2 regions of the Pseudomonas sp. ArH3a genome follow, and region 1 is predicted to be linked to the other one. Evidence: riboswitches for the same ligand, from Rfam matches in the RefSeq annotation. Region 1 holds a riboswitch; the other holds the start of a gene.
The links. A riboswitch is a leader RNA that binds a small molecule or an ion and turns the genes downstream of it on or off. The one in region 1 is predicted to bind cobalamin.
Positions count from the first base shown of each region.

Region 1 (7,561 bases):
CTCGCCTATCTGTTCGATCCGGTGGTGGATCGCCTGGAGAAAGCCGGCCTGTCGCGGACCTTGGGTGTGGTGGCGGTGTTTGCGCTGTTCACGTTGGTCATCACAGCATTGGTACTGGTATTGGTGCCGATGCTGGCCAAGCAGCTGTTTCGCTTGTATGAACTGGCGCCGCAGATGCTCGATTGGTTGCAGCACACGGCAATGCCGTGGGCCCAGGCCAAGTTGGGCCTGGCTGATGGCTTCTGGAAGTTCGACAAGGTCAAGGCGGCGATCAGTGAGCACATGGGCCAGACCACCGATATCGTCGGTGTCGTGCTCAGCCAGGCCACGGCATCCAGCCTGGCGTTGATTGGCTGGTTGACCAACTTGGTGCTGATCCCAGTGGTGGCGTTCTACCTGCTGCGTGACTGGGACCTGATGATGGCCAAAATCCGCAGCCTGCTGCCGCGCAACAGCGAAGAGCGCATCGTTTCCCTGGCCGAAGAGTGCCATGAGGTACTGGGCGCGTTCGTGCGTGGTCAGTTGCTGGTGATGCTGGCCCTGGGGATTATCTACGCCGCCGGCCTGATGGCGATTGGCTTGGAGCTGGGCCTGTTGATCGGCTTGATCGCCGGCCTGGCCGCTATCGTGCCTTATATGGGCTTCGTGATCGGCATTGGCGCGGCACTGGTGGCCGGGTTGTTCCAGTTTGGCGGCGACCTGTACCCGATGCTCGGGATTGTTGCGGTGTTCATGGTCGGCCAGGCCCTTGAAGGCATGGTGTTGACGCCGCTGCTGGTGGGTGACCGGATCGGCCTGCACCCGGTGGCGGTGATCTTTGCGATCCTGGCGGGCGGTGAGCTGTTTGGTTTCACCGGCATCCTGCTGGCGCTGCCGGTGGCGGCGGTGATCATGGTGCTGGTGCGCCATGTGCACGATTTGTATAAAGATTCGGATGTGTATACCGGGGCTGAAGACCCCGATCTGTAACCGCTTCGTCACAAACCCGGCCCAGGCCGGGTTTGTTGTTTTTGGAAGGTGGTGTCAAACTATTTGCGCAAATCGCCCCAAGTTAACGCAAACCTTTGATTTTGCTTGTGGTCTGCTGCATTGTGCGCCCGGCGTCACGGGTATAAACTTTGCAAACTTTACACAGAGGCCACTAACGGTTCGTTTGGAGCCGTTCAGTCAGCATGAAACCGATTCAGCTGCCCTTGGGTGTGCGTCTGCGTGACGACGCCACCTTTATCAATTACTACCCAGGCGCCAATGCCGCTGCACTCGGCTATGTCGAGCGGCTCTGCGAAGCCGACGCCGGGTGGACTGAAAGCCTGATCTACCTGTGGGGCAAGCACGGCGTGGGGCGTACCCACCTGTTGCAGGCCGCGTGCCTGCGCTTCGAGCAAATGGGTGAGCCGGCGGTGTACCTGCCATTGGCTGAGTTGATGGACCGGGGTATCGGGATCTTCGACCACCTGGAGCAATACGAGTTGGTGTGCCTGGATGATCTTCAGGCGATTGCCGGTAAGGCGGATTGGGAAGAGGCGCTGTTTCACCTGTTCAATCGCTTGCGTGACAGCGGCCGGCGCCTGTTGATCGCCGCGTCCACCTCGCCACGTGAGCTGCCAGTGAAGCTGGCCGACCTCAAGTCGCGCCTGACCCTGGCGCTGATCTTCCAAATGCGCCCGCTGTCCGACGAAGACAAACTGCGCGCCTTGCAATTGCGCGCATCCCGTCGCGGCTTGCACCTCACCGATGAGGTCGGGCACTTTATCCTCACCCGTGGCACCCGCAGCATGAGCGCGTTGTTCGATTTGCTCGAACAACTCGATCAGGCCTCTTTGCAGGCTCAGCGCAAGCTCACCATTCCTTTCCTCAAGGAAACCCTCGGCTGGTAGCCAGCCCTTGTATTACGGGGCTTTCGGCAAATTTCAGGCGCCAGAAAACCTGCGTTTGGGCCGCTTTGGCCACGCAAAAGGCGCGTATAGGGTATTAAGGGCTTAGATGTCATAGTCCAAACAAGAAGTCACATAGATCACGATTGAATTTGCAAATCGATGTGATAGAGGGCATAGTCTCGGCTTCTTTACACATCAGCCACGGTCGTGCCCATGCTAAATCGCTTCGCACCCCTCGTGCCTCTCGCACTCGTTACCCTGTTGTTTGGTTGCGCCACCCACACTCAAAACGTGGCTGAGCAGCAAAAACCAGCACAACAGTCTCAGGCAAAATTCGTTGCAGCGCAGTCTTCCACTGTCTATCAGGAAGCTCTCTATAAAGAAGAGCAGGCAACTGAGAAAGAACTCGCCGCCTTCGCCGGCAGCAAGCCTTACCAGCTTCCAGTTCTGGCCGACAGCATCCTCGAACGCGGCATGTCCCTGATCGGTACCCGTTACCGTTTCGGCGGCACCTCCGAAGCCGGTTTCGACTGCAGCGGCTTCATCGGCTATCTGTTCCGTGAAGAAGCGGGCATGAATCTGCCTCGCTCCACGCGCGAAATGATCAACGTGGATGCACCGTTGGTCGCACGCAAGAACCTCAAGCCCGGTGATCTGCTTTTCTTTAGTACGGCTGGCCGTGGTCGTGTGAGCCATGCCGGTATCTACTTGGGCGATAACCAGTTTATCCACTCCAGCAGCCGTCGCAGTGGCGGTGTTCGAGTCGACAACCTGGGTGACAGCTACTGGAGCAAAACCTTCATCGAAGCCAAGCGTGCACTCGCCATGGCCCCGACTACGGTTACCGCTAGTAAGTAAAGTTAAAGTGATACTTGAAGTTTGACGTGTAAGCGCTAGAATCCCTGGACATTGTTGTAATCCGTTCGCGCGAGCTTTGCTTGCGCGTTCTGGTTTTCAGCGCTCGGCAGCGAAAGCCGCATCCAGACCAGGATTGTTCTGCCCATGTCGACCTCAGCCCGCCTCATTCTTCTGGTGTGCGCCGCGCTTCTCAGCGCCTGCGCAAGCCGACCACCGCCGCCCGCCCCTGTAGCGGTCAAGCCTAAGCCGGTGTTCAACTACTCCACGCAAAATTTCTCGCCGGCAGCCGAAGACGTGCTCTTCCGTGCGCTGGGCCTGGTCGGCACGCCTTATCGTTGGGGCGGTAATACGCCGGACTCCGGGTTTGATTGCAGCGGCTTGATCGGGTTTGTCTACCGTGACGCTGCGGGCATCAGCCTGCCGCGCACCACCCGTGAATTGATCGTGATGCGTGCCCAGGATGTGAGCGAAAACAACCTGCAGACCGGTGACCTGATCTTCTTCGCGACCGGCGGCGGCTCACAGGTAAGCCACGCGGGTATCTACGTGGGCGAAGGGCGATTCGTACATGCACCGCAAACCGGCGGTACGGTGAAGCTCGATACCCTGTCCAAGGCCTATTGGCAGAATGCTTATTTGAGCGCCAAGCGTGTATTGCCTGCGAATCTGGCGCGCAACCCCTAGAAATCAAAATGTGGGAGCAGTGCTTTTGTGGGAGCCGGGCTTGCCCGCGATGCAGGCACCTCGGTCTTATCGTTAAACCGAGTTGATGCCATCGCAGGCAAGCCAACCCCCAAAAAAAGCCCGCTCCCACATTGGTTTTATGGCGTCTTACTTAGCCGCCGACACCCGCCACACCTTATTCCCCACATCATCGGCCACCAGCAAATCCCCCTGCTGATCAATTACCACGCCCACCGGCCGGCCCATGGCTTTTTCATCACTGTTGAGGAACCCCGTCAGCACATCCACCGGCTGCCCTTTAGGCTGACCACCCTCAAACGGCACGAAAATTACCTTGTAGCCACTGTGCGGCTTGCGGTTCCACGAACCATGCTGGCCGATAAACGCGCCGTTGCTGAACTGCGCCGGGAGTTTGCTGCCCTCAGCGAAGGTCAGGCCTAAAGACGCAGTGTGCGGGCCCACCGCATAGTCCGGGGCGATGGCCTTGGCGACCAGGTCCAGATTCTGCGGTGAAACGCGTATATCCACATGCTGCCCGTAGTAACTGAACGGCCAGCCATAAAACGCGCCGTCCTTGACCGAAGTGATGTAGTCCGGCACCAGGTCGCTGCCGATTTCATCGCGTTCATTCACCGCCGTCCACAGCTTGCCACTCTGCGGTTCCCAAGCCATGCCGTTGGGGTTACGCAAGCCGGAGGCAAAAATGCGGTGCTGGCCGGTGGCGCGGTCGACTTCCCAGATCGCCGCGCGACCTTCTTCCGCCGCCAAGCCGTTCTCGCCGACGTTGCTGTTGGAGCCGACACTCACATACAACTTGCTGCCGTCCTTGCTGGCCACCACGTTTTTCGTCCAGTGGTGGTTAATGCTACCGCCGGGCAAGTCGACCACTTTGGTGCCGGCGGCCTTGATTGCGGTTTCGCCCGGCTGATAAGGAAAGCGCAACAGCTTGTCCGAGTCGGCGACATACAAGTCGTTGCCGACCAAGGTCATGCCGAACGGCGAGTTGAGGTTCTCCAGGAACACCGTGCGCGTTTCGGCGACGCCGTCGTGGTTGGCATCACGCAGCAGCGTGATGCGGTTCGGGCTCGGCACGCCGGCGCCGGCGCGGCCCATGACCTTTTCCATCACCCAGCCGCGAATGCCCTTGGAGTCATCCGGCTTGGGCGGGGCGTTGGTTTCTGCCACCAGTACATCACCGTTGGGCAACACATACAGCCAGCGCGGGTGGTCCAGGCCTTCGGCAAATGCCGCGACCTGAGTACCGGCTGCGGCTGTCGGCTTCGCGCCCTCTGGCCAGCCAATCGCCGGGGCGATATTCACGGTGGGGATCAGGGTTTTGTTCGGCTCCGGCAGCTTAGGCGAGGGCCCGGTGCCGTCTGAGACCTTCAGAGTAGAGCTTTCACCGCAGGCGGCGAGGGTGCCTGCCAGCATGATCAGTAGGGCGAGTCTGGTTTTATGCATGGTTTTCTCCTTAATACCTGTAAGGGTAGAGGTGTTTGCCGGTCAGATCGTTCCAGTACAAGGCCAGCTTTAATTGACGCTCCACCCCCAACCCACTAACCTTCGCGGCTTGTTCCAGGTGCTCTGTGACCGGTGGGTCGACAGAGTGAAACAGGGAAGCCGGTGAGTGAGCGCACTTCTACACAGTGCTGCCGCAATTCCGGCGCTGCCCCCGCAACGGTAAATGAGTGAAAACGGTGCCTTTTGCCACTGTATCTACGTGATATGGGAAGGCGCACCGTTGGCCTGCTTTCTATAAAGGGAGGCCACTCATGAGTCCGGAGACCGGCCTGAAACATCCAACAGCATCACGGTGGGCGATGCTTGGCTGTCTGTTATTTCTTTTTCCTGCCCGCCGTTTTTGTCCAGCCCCAACGGAGAGCTGTCATGACCGATTCCCCCGACCGCGACGAACGCCACCTGGCGCGCATGCTGCGCAAAAAAGCCGTGATCGATGAACGTATCGCCAATTCCCCGAGCGAATGCGGCTTGCTGCTGGTATTGACCGGCAACGGCAAAGGCAAGAGCAGCTCGGCGTTTGGCATGCTCGCCCGCGCCATGGGCCACGGCATGCAGTGCGGCGTGGTGCAGTTCATCAAGGGGCGCAACAGCACCGGTGAGGAACTGTTCTTCCGCCGCTTCCCCGAGCAAGTGCGCTTTCACGTGATGGGCGAAGGCTTCACCTGGGAAACCCAGGACCGCCAGCGCGACATCGCCGCCGCCGAAGCCGCCTGGGCAGTTTCCCGCGAACTGCTGCAAGACCCTTCCATCGGCCTTGTGGTGCTGGATGAACTGAACATCGCCCTCAAGCACGGCTACCTTGATCTGGACCAGGTACTCAGCGACCTGCAAGCCCGCCCGCCGATGCAGCACGTGGTGGTCACCGGCCGTGGCGCTAAGCCTGAGCTGATCGAAATGGGCGACACCGTCACCGAAATGGGCATGCTCAAGCACGCGTTCCAGGCCGGTATCAAGGCACAGAAGGGCGTCGAACTTTGAATCAGCCCCGTCATTGCCCGGCCGTCCTGATCGCCGCACCGGCGTCCGGCCAAGGCAAAACCACCGTCACCGCCGCGCTGGCGCGTTTGCACCGCAACCTGGGGCGCAAGGTGCGCGTGTTCAAATGCGGGCCGGACTTTCTTGACCCGATGATCCACGAACGCGCCAGCGGTGCGCCGGTGTATCAATTGGACATGTGGATGGTCGGTGAGCAGGAAAGTCGCCGTTTGCTGTGGGAGGCGGCGGGCGAAGCCGACCTGATCCTGATCGAAGGCGTGATGGGCCTGTTCGACGGCACGCCCTCCAGCGCTGACCTGGCGCGGCACTTTGGCGTGCCGGTGCTCGGGGTGATCGACGGCACCGCCATGGCCCAGACCTTTGGTGCGCTGGCCTTGGGCTTGGCGCGCTATCAGCCCGACCTGCCGTTCGCCGGCGTGCTGGCCAACCGCGTCGGCACCCTGCGCCATGCACAATTGCTCGAAGGCAGCCTCACCGAAGGCCTGCGCTGGTACGGCGCGCTGTCGCGGGAAACCGGGATCGAATTGCCCAGCCGCCACCTGGGTCTGGTGCAAGCCAGCGAATTGAATGACCTCGACGTGCGCCTGGACGCCGCCGCCCAAGCCCTGGGCAGCAGTTGCGAAGTAGCCTTGCCGCCACCGGTGACCTTCGCCGCGCCTGAAGTGATCGAAGCCGAGCCCTTGCTGGCCGGCGTGCGCATCGCTGTCGCCCGTGACGAAGCCTTTGCCTTCACCTATGGCGCCAGCCTCGACCTGCTGCGGGCGATGGGCGCCGAGTTGTGCTTCTTCTCGCCGATTCACGATAGCGAATTACCTGACGCCGACAGCCTCTATTTGCCCGGTGGTTACCCGGAATTGCACCACCAGGCGCTGTCGGAAAACACCCCGATGCTCGACGCGATCCGCGCCCATCACGCCGCCGGTAAACCCATGCTCGCTGAATGTGGCGGCATGCTTTATTTACTGGACTCGCTGACCGATGTCGACGGCACCCGTGCCGAACTGGTCGGCCTGCTGCAAGGGGATGCGGTGATGCAAAAGAAACTCGCAGCCCTGGCCCTGCAAAGCGTCGAGTTGCCGGAAGGCGTACTGCGCGGTCACACCTATCACCATTCCCTGACCAGTACTGAGTGGCAGCCAATTGCTCGTGGGCTTAGCCCTAACGGCGGGCGCGGTGCTGAGGCGGTTTACCGACAGGGGCGGATGACGGCTTCCTACGTGCACTTTTACTTTCCCTCCAACCCTACGGCGGTGGCTGCTTTGTTTGCGCCGAGCCTTGAGAGTGCTATCGCAGGCAAGCCAGCTCCCACATCGACAGCGTTCGCAAATCAAAATGTGGGAGCGGGCTTGCCCGCGATAGGGCCATGACTGACAACGCCTACCCCCAAGCCGAACGCGACGCCGTCTACCGCGCCATCGCCGAACGCCGCGACATGCGCCACTTCACAGGTGGCAGCGTGGCCCCCGACTTGCTGCACCGCCTGCTCCAGGCCGCGCACCAGGCGCCCAGCGTCGGCTTGATGCAGCCCTGGCGGTTTATCCGCATCAGCGACCGCCCATTGCGCGGGCAGATTCAGCAACTGGTGGAAGAAGAGCGCGTGCGCACCGCCGAGGCGCTGGGCGAGC
Region 1 covers NZ_CP080330.1:5,093,489-5,101,049, reverse strand. Annotated here, with positions in the region: gene K0P33_RS23285 (AI-2E family transporter) at 1-969, shown strand, start outside; gene hda (DnaA regulatory inactivator Hda) at 1,173-1,877, shown strand; gene K0P33_RS23275 (NlpC/P60 family protein) at 2,091-2,735, shown strand; gene K0P33_RS23270 (C40 family peptidase) at 2,880-3,419, shown strand; gene K0P33_RS23265 (sorbosone dehydrogenase family protein) at 3,567-4,880, opposite strand; cobalamin riboswitch at 4,980-5,228, shown strand; gene cobO (cob(I)yrinic acid a,c-diamide adenosyltransferase) at 5,307-5,918, shown strand; gene K0P33_RS23255 (cobyrinate a,c-diamide synthase) at 5,915-7,303, shown strand; gene bluB (5,6-dimethylbenzimidazole synthase) at 7,300-7,561, shown strand, end outside.

Region 2 (7,561 bases), 2.1 Mb from region 1:
CACCGGCCTGACCGACCAGCAATACCAGACCCTGCAACGTTGGCTCGCCTCCGGTGCGCCGATTGATGAGCAAGGCCTGGCGCCCAGCGCCAAGGAAGCCTTGCAAGTGCAGCAGTGGGAAAACCTGTTCAACCAGCCCGGCGCCCGCGAAAGCCTGGTGGCGCGCTGGTTGTATGAGCATCTATACCTGGCGCACATTTACTTTGAGAACGGCGAGCCGGGGCATTTCTTCCAATGGGTACGTTCGCGCACGCCAAGCGGCCAGCCGATCGACCTGATCGCCACCCGCCGCCCCAACGATGACCCGGGCACCCAGGTGTATTACCGCCTGTGGCCGGTGCAGGGTGTGATCGTGCATAAAACCCACATCACGTACCCGTTCAGCGCGGCAAAAATGGCGCGGATCAAAGCGCTGTTCTACGCCGGTGACTGGCAAGTCAACGCCTTGCCGGGCTACGGCCCCGGGCGCCGGGCCAATCCGTTCGAGACGTTCGAGGCGATTCCGGCCAAAGCGCGCTACCAATTTATGCTCGATAACGCCGAATACTTCGTGCGCACCTTTATTCGTGGGCCGGTGTGCCGTGGGCAGATTGCTACGGATGTGATTCGCGACAACTTCTGGACCCTGTTCCAGGACCCGGACCACGACCTGTACATCACCGATGCGCGTTATCGCGGCCAGGCCACGCCATTGCTGGCGATGCCGGGGCAGAACGACGACGTGGGCAGCGTGCTCAGCCTGTGGTTGGCGTATCGCGACAAGCGCAACCAATACGAAGCCTTGCGCCGTGACAGCTACGCTGATTTGCCGCCACCGAGTTGGTCCAGCCTGTGGGCCGGTAATGACAATGCCTTGTTGAGCATTTTCCGCCACTTCGACAGCGCTTCGGTGAACAAGGGCTTGATCGGTGAGGTACCGCAGACGATGTGGCTGTTTGACTATCCGCTGCTGGAGCGCACCTATTATCAGTTGGCGGTGAACTTCGATGTGTTCGGCAACGTGTCCCATCAAGCCCAGACCCGGCTGTACTTCGACCTGATCCGCAATGGCGCCGAGCAGAACTTCCTGCGCCTGATGCCGGCGGATACTCGCGATGATTTTATGGATGATTGGTACCAGAACAGCGGCAAACTCAAGCTGTGGCTGGACTATGAAGCTATTGATGACGATAAACCGAGCGGGCTGCATTTGGATGAAAAGGATCCGAAGCGAGATTTTGCCAACCAGTTGTTGACGCGCTATGGCAACCTGAACGCTAGTCCGGATCCGATCAACCGCTGTACCGGGGCCTATTGCTCGCGCGATGGGATTGATCCAGCGTTACAGGATGCGGAGCAGGCGCTGAGCCGTCTGACGTCGCGGCCGGCGGCGGGGCTCAAGGTGATTGATCAGTTGCCTGAGGCTACGATGCTGCGGGTTGAGACGGCCAATGGTCAGCGGGTGGTTTACAGCCTGCTGCGTAATCGGGCGCACAGTAATGTGGCGTTTTTGTTGGGTGAGGCTTATCGCTATCAGCCGGGGTTGGACACGTTGACTGTCTATCCGGGCGTGCTGAGCAGTTACCCGAACTTCATGTTCAATATTCCGGCGCAGCAAGTGCCGGAGTTTGTGGCAGCGATGGAGAATGCCAAGGATGCCAAGCGGTTTGAGAAGATTGTCGACCGTTGGGGCATACGCCGCAGCCATCCGCAGTTCTGGCAGTACTTTCACGACTTGTCACAGTACATCCGCGAAACCACGCCGGTGGAAGAGGGGGTTCTGGACATGAACCGGTATGAGAACCTATAAGTATTGCAGTGACTCAGTCATCTCTCTAAGCGAGTGCTGAAGCAGTCGGGTATCTATCTTGCGGGATTGGAACAGGTATTCCGATGATGCTGATTTCAGTGCAGGCGCTACGTGCCTTGGCAGCGTGGGTGGTGGTGGGGCACCACTTCATGCAGGTTTTTTTCAACTTTGAGGTCCATGGCCCGCTGGAGTATCTGTTTGCCGACAAAGGCGCCGTTGGCGTGGATATTTTCTTTGTCATCAGTGGCCTGGTGATTTTCCTTGCGAGCGCAGACAAAGCCCTGACACCGTGGCGTTTTATGCTTATGCGCGTGGCAAGGATCGCGCCGGCATATTGGTTCTATACCCTGCTCATGGCCCTGCTGATCGTGGCGGTGCCCGCGATGTTCCCAAATGATGAGTGGGTGCTGAGCCACGTGGCCCTGTCGATGCTGTTTATCCCTGCCCAGCACCCCGCGGGCTTTGGGATCTATCCGCTGTTGGACGTCGGCTGGACCCTCAACTTCGAGATGCTGTTTTATCTTCTGTTCGCCTTGGCCTTGTGGGTTCGTACGTCGTATCGGTTTTGGGTGGTGGCCGGGCTGCTCTATCTTGTGTGCGGCATCATCAGTCCGGCTTTGAACCTGGCCGGCGGTTTTTACAGCAACGACATTGTCCTGGAGTTTCTGATGGGCATTGTGATCGGCATGCTGTATCGCCGTGGTCTGTGCCGGGCCAGGGCGTGGCTGCCGTTGTTGGGTATCGTGGGTGCGTTAGTAGCGATTTATATCGGCGCAGATGTACCCCGTTCGCTGGAGTGGGGCGTGCCCAGCGCGGTACTCGTCATCAGCTGTGTGACACTGGAGCCTTACTTCAAGGGCTCGCGCCTGTTGAAGATGCTCGGGGATTGCTCTTATTCGGTGTATTTGATCCACACGATGGTGCTGTACGCTGGGCGATGGGCTGCGGAACACACGGGCATAGACCCTTATGCGATCCTGCCCGTTTGCATCGCAGTGACGGCATTGTGTGCATTTGCGAGCTACCAATGGCTGGAAAAGGGCAGCTATCGCGTGTTCAAGCGTTGGTTTGGCATGGATGACCCGACACGCCTTTCCCGACAAAAACACTAGGACTTTGTGCCTCTGTAATGTTTGGCGTAAACTGCCCGCAAGCCTGTGAGGAGTTTCCATGACTGCCATAACCATTACCGACGCCGCCCACGATTACCTGGCTGACCTGCTGTCCAAGCAGAACACCCCGGGTATCGGCATCCGCGTCTTCATCACCCAGCCCGGCACCCAATACGCTGAGACTTGCATCGCCTACTGCAAGCCTGGGGAAGAAAAACCTGAAGACACCGCCCTGGGGCTCAAAAGCTTCACCGCGTACATCGACAACTTCAGCGAAGCTTTCCTCGACGACGCCGTGGTCGACTACGCCACCGACCGCATGGGCGGCCAGTTGACCATCAAGGCGCCCAACGCCAAGGTGCCAAACGTCAACGCCGACAGCCCGGTCAACGAGCGCATCAACTACTACCTGCAAACCGAAATCAACCCGGGGCTGGCCAGCCACGGCGGGCAGGTCAGCTTGATCGACGTCGTGGAAGACGGTATCGCCGTACTCAAATTCGGCGGTGGCTGCCAAGGCTGTGGCCAGGCGGACGTGACCCTGCGCGAAGGCATCGAGCGCACCCTGCTCGAGCGCATTCCTGAGCTCAAGGGCGTACGTGACGTGACTGACCACACGCAGAAAGAAAACGCCTACTACTGAGTAAGGTGTTCACTGCGAACAAAAAACGGCGCCCCGTGAGCGCCGTTTTTTTATGTATGTAATTCAATGCTTTGCAATATATATCTAACAAAGATGATCAACTGTGTTTTATCAGGGCCGATAGAGGTGCGCGTGACCCGCGCGATACAGCGACGACTCGCTGAAGCTGTCGTTCGCCAGCACCCGACCCACCACAATCAGCGCCGTACGACGGAAACCCTTGGCGGCCACTTTCTCGGCAATGTCCACCAACGTACCCACCACCCAATCCTGATCCGGCCACGTCGCGCGGTGCACCACGGCAATCGGGCAATCCGCACCGTAATGCGGTAGCAGCTCAGCAACGATCTTCTCCAGATGATTAACCCCCAAGTGAATCGCCATGGTCGTGCCGTGGCGCGCCAGGCTGTCGAAATCCTCACCGGCCGGCATGCTGGTTTTATCGGCGTAGCGGGTCAGGATCACGCTTTGGGCGATACCCGGCAGGGTCAGTTCCGTCTCCAGCAATGCCGCGCAGGCCGCCACCGCCGTGACGCCTGGAATGATCTGAAAGGGGATATTCAACTCACGCAAATGACGGATTTGCTCACCAATCGCCCCATACAGGCTGGGGTCGCCGGAGTGTACGCGCGCCACATCATGGCCCTTGGCATGGGCTGCCGTGATCAAGTCGATGATTTGCTCGAGGTGCAATTCGGCGCTGTTAACCACCTGTTTCGCCTGATGGCCCTCCAATACCGCCGCCGGCACCAGCGAGCCGGCATAGATGATCACCGGGCAGCTGCGGATCAGCCGCTGGCCTTTGACGGTGATCAATTCCGGGTCGCCGGGGCCAGCGCCGATGAAGTAGACGGTCATGGGAGTTCCTGTTGAAAATCGGGCGAGCATGAAGATTGCTCATGATCGAGAAGGGCGATTATCGGGTTTTTAGTCGGCGCAGGCTAATGCAAAGGTGGCCTGGGCGACTTTTTTGCGCGTGATCAGCAGGCGGGCAGGGCCGTGGGAGAGCTGTTCAGCCAAGGCCAGCGCGGCGCTTTCGGCGATGCCGTAACAGCCGGTATGGGCAAAAGCGACCTCTGATTTGTGGCTAAGACGGTGTTCAAAAACCGTCAATTGTGCGGCGCTGAAACAGTGCAATGGCAGGTTCAGCACCTTTGCTAGAGCGAGCAGCCCAGGTTCATTCTGCTTGCGGTCAAGACTGGCCAGCGCGGTGATGCGATGGCGTTCGATACTGCCCTCGGCGAGGGCAGTGTCGAGCAGGCCCAGCAGGGTGTGAACATCACAGCCCCGCTGGCAACCCAGGCCGACCACCAGGGTCATGCCGAGTATTGACCGTCGCGGTTGCGGCGGAACAGCCAAGCGCTGATCAGACCCAAGGCCAGCCAGAAGGCGACGTTGGTCAGCTGCGAAGCGATTTTGAATTGTGCTTCCAACGCTTCTGGAGCCAGCATCGAATGCACTTCAGGCTGCGGCGCACCGATCAGATGCGGCACGGCCAGGATCGCCACGCCCAACACTTTGAGCAGCCAGCTGCGGCCAAACACCAGCAGCGCGATACCGGTAGCGGTGGACGCAGCCGTGCCAATCCACCAGACCTGACGTTGGGCCAGGTCAGCGGCGGCGGTGCCCGGCAACTCCGGCGGCAGGCCCAGGGTCGGCGCGAGTACAAACGTCGCGTAACCGGCCAAGCCCCACAGCAAGCCTTGAGCCGTGCGGGTCGGTGCGCGCAAGGTATAGAGACCGGCCAGCATCAGGGCAAAACCAACCGCCACCACCAGATTACCGCCGGTAGTCGACAACACACGTTGCCAGCCGTTTTCCGGCTCCCAGGCTTCCGCGTCGTGGGTGTGAGCGGCGGCGCCTTGTGCATGTTCATGGGGTATTACTTCGGCAGCGGCCGGGGCGTTTTCAAAGGTTTCCGCCTGCAGAATCAGCGGGGCGACCCAGAAGCTTTGCAGCAGAGTCAGCAACAGGGCGGCCAGCAAGCCGGTGAAGCCTGCGGTTTGGGCGATACGCTTGATCATGTCGGCAGGTCTCAGTGGCACGGGAACGCGGCGCTGTGGCGGGTATCGTGGGCGGCGTTGTGCACCGCTTCGATATGCGAGAAACCGGCGAAATACACCAGGCACGCGCCGAGGATCGACGCACCGATGGCGGCGGTCAGGCGTTGGCTCAGGGTGGTGGTGCTGCTGGCGGTGTGCGAGGTGCTGCTGATGATCGACATGGCGCGTCCCTTCTGGGTGTCAGGGTGAAACGGGCGCATGGAAACCCCGCGAGCCGGGCACGCGGGGTTCTGAACAGCGCCCGCCCACCGCGGGTTTGTTATCTGATTTTTCGGGCCGGTCTCCGGGCTTGCGAGGGACACTGGGTCTAAAAAGCATCGCCTTCCCATGCCTTGCAGGCACAGTGGCTGTGACGCTTCGCTCGCTTACCGTTGCGGGGGCAGCACCGGACTGGTCATGTATGCATGATTTACCGGTTTCCCGTTTCACCCTGTGAAGGGCACCCGAAACAAGATGTGTAGGAGAGCATGGGGGTGGGAGGGGAGTCAATTGGGAGTTTTTTTGGGGTACATATCCGTTGCTGCGGCAACGGCTTCGTAGGGTTCCGCTCTTACAGCGGGTCACTTTTGGAAAAGAGCCCCAAAAGTAACCAAAAGGGCTCTTGCCCCACCACTCGGCACCTCGCTTAGGCTCGGTGTGCCCTTGTAAGATGATTTTCATCTGCTTCAGACCGTTATGCCCTCGGATTTCGAGATCGTGAGTGAGCGTGGGTCGAAGCAGATTCCTTCCTAAACTAGTCCGAACGGTTGCCAGGGCGCGAAGCCCGATTCTGCAAGGTTGGACGTGAGGAAAACACCATGGACCATGACTCTGCGTTTGTCGGAATTGATGTTTCCAAAAACAAGCTCGACTCATTTGTCAGCACCACTGGCCAAGTCGAACAGTTTTTCAATACTCAAGAAGATATCCAGCGTTTAGCTAAACATCTCAAGGCTCAGGAGCCGGTTTTGGTGGTGTTGGAAGCAACTGGGGGATATGAGCGGCTTGCGGCTGCGGAGCTTTGCGCTGCGGGACTGCCAGTCGTTGTCGTCAACCCCCGCCAGGTGCGTGATTTCGCCAAAGCTACCGGTCGGTTGGCTAAAACCGATGCTCTGGATGCCCAGGTGATTGCGGAGTTTGCCCAGGCGGTCAAACCCGAGATTCGAGAGATGCCAGATGAACACACTCGTGAGCTGGCAGATCTACTCACTCGACGCCGCCAACTCATCGACATGATCGTGGCGGAGGAGTCTCGGCTGAAGCAGGCGGTATTCAAGGCACTTCGAAGAGACATCAAGGCACATATCACCTGGCTTCAAAAGCGGCTTAAAAGCACAGACGATGACTTGCACGAAGCCATCAAGGCTTCCCCGGTCTGGAAGGCCAATTATGATTTGCTACGCGAGGTCGCTGGTGTTGGCAACGTGCTCGCACTTTCGCTGCTGGCGATGGTTCCGGAGCTGGGCAAGGTTAATCGCAAACAAGTGGCTGCCTTGGTTGGTGTGGCGCCTTTTAACTGCGATAGCGGCCTCTACAAAGGGCGTAGACGGATATGGGGTGGTCGAGCTGAGGTTCGAAGTGTGCTTTACATGGCCGTCTTGTCCTCGAAGAGCCATAACCCGGTGATCGAGAGGTTCTACAACCATCTGCTTGCTGCAGGAAAGACGAAGAAAGTAGCGCTGGTTGCATGCATGAGAAAGCTGCTGACGATCTTGAATGCGATGGTGCGCGATCAAAAGCATTTCGCTGAAATGGCTTGAATTTCGACACGGTTGCTTCGGCTTGAATCCGTGGGCCGCCGCGATGGGCCATCCTTGGCCCATCGCGGCTAACCCGGCGTCCTGCCGGGTTACCCACGGATTCAAGCCTGCGTTCGGCCATCGTGGTTAACGGGGCGCCTCAGATCAAGATCAAGATCAAGATCAAGATCAAAAGCAAGAGCAAGAGCACGGCGGCCTAGTAGCCGACCTGAGTG
Region 2 covers NZ_CP080330.1:2,985,728-2,993,288, forward strand. Annotated here, with positions in the region: gene K0P33_RS13740 (fatty acid cis/trans isomerase) at 1-1,789, shown strand, start outside; gene K0P33_RS13745 (acyltransferase family protein) at 1,876-2,901, shown strand; gene nfuA (Fe-S biogenesis protein NfuA) at 2,960-3,544, shown strand; gene cobM (precorrin-4 C(11)-methyltransferase) at 3,656-4,402, opposite strand; gene K0P33_RS13760 (cobalamin biosynthesis protein) at 4,472-4,864, opposite strand; gene K0P33_RS13765 (CbtA family protein) at 4,861-5,568, opposite strand; gene K0P33_RS13770 (CbtB-domain containing protein) at 5,580-5,768, opposite strand; cobalamin riboswitch at 5,864-6,069, opposite strand; gene K0P33_RS13775 (IS110 family transposase) at 6,405-7,346, shown strand.
Region 2: another riboswitch for cobalamin. It lies ahead of K0P33_RS13770 (CbtB-domain containing protein); the one in region 1 lies ahead of cobO (cob(I)yrinic acid a,c-diamide adenosyltransferase).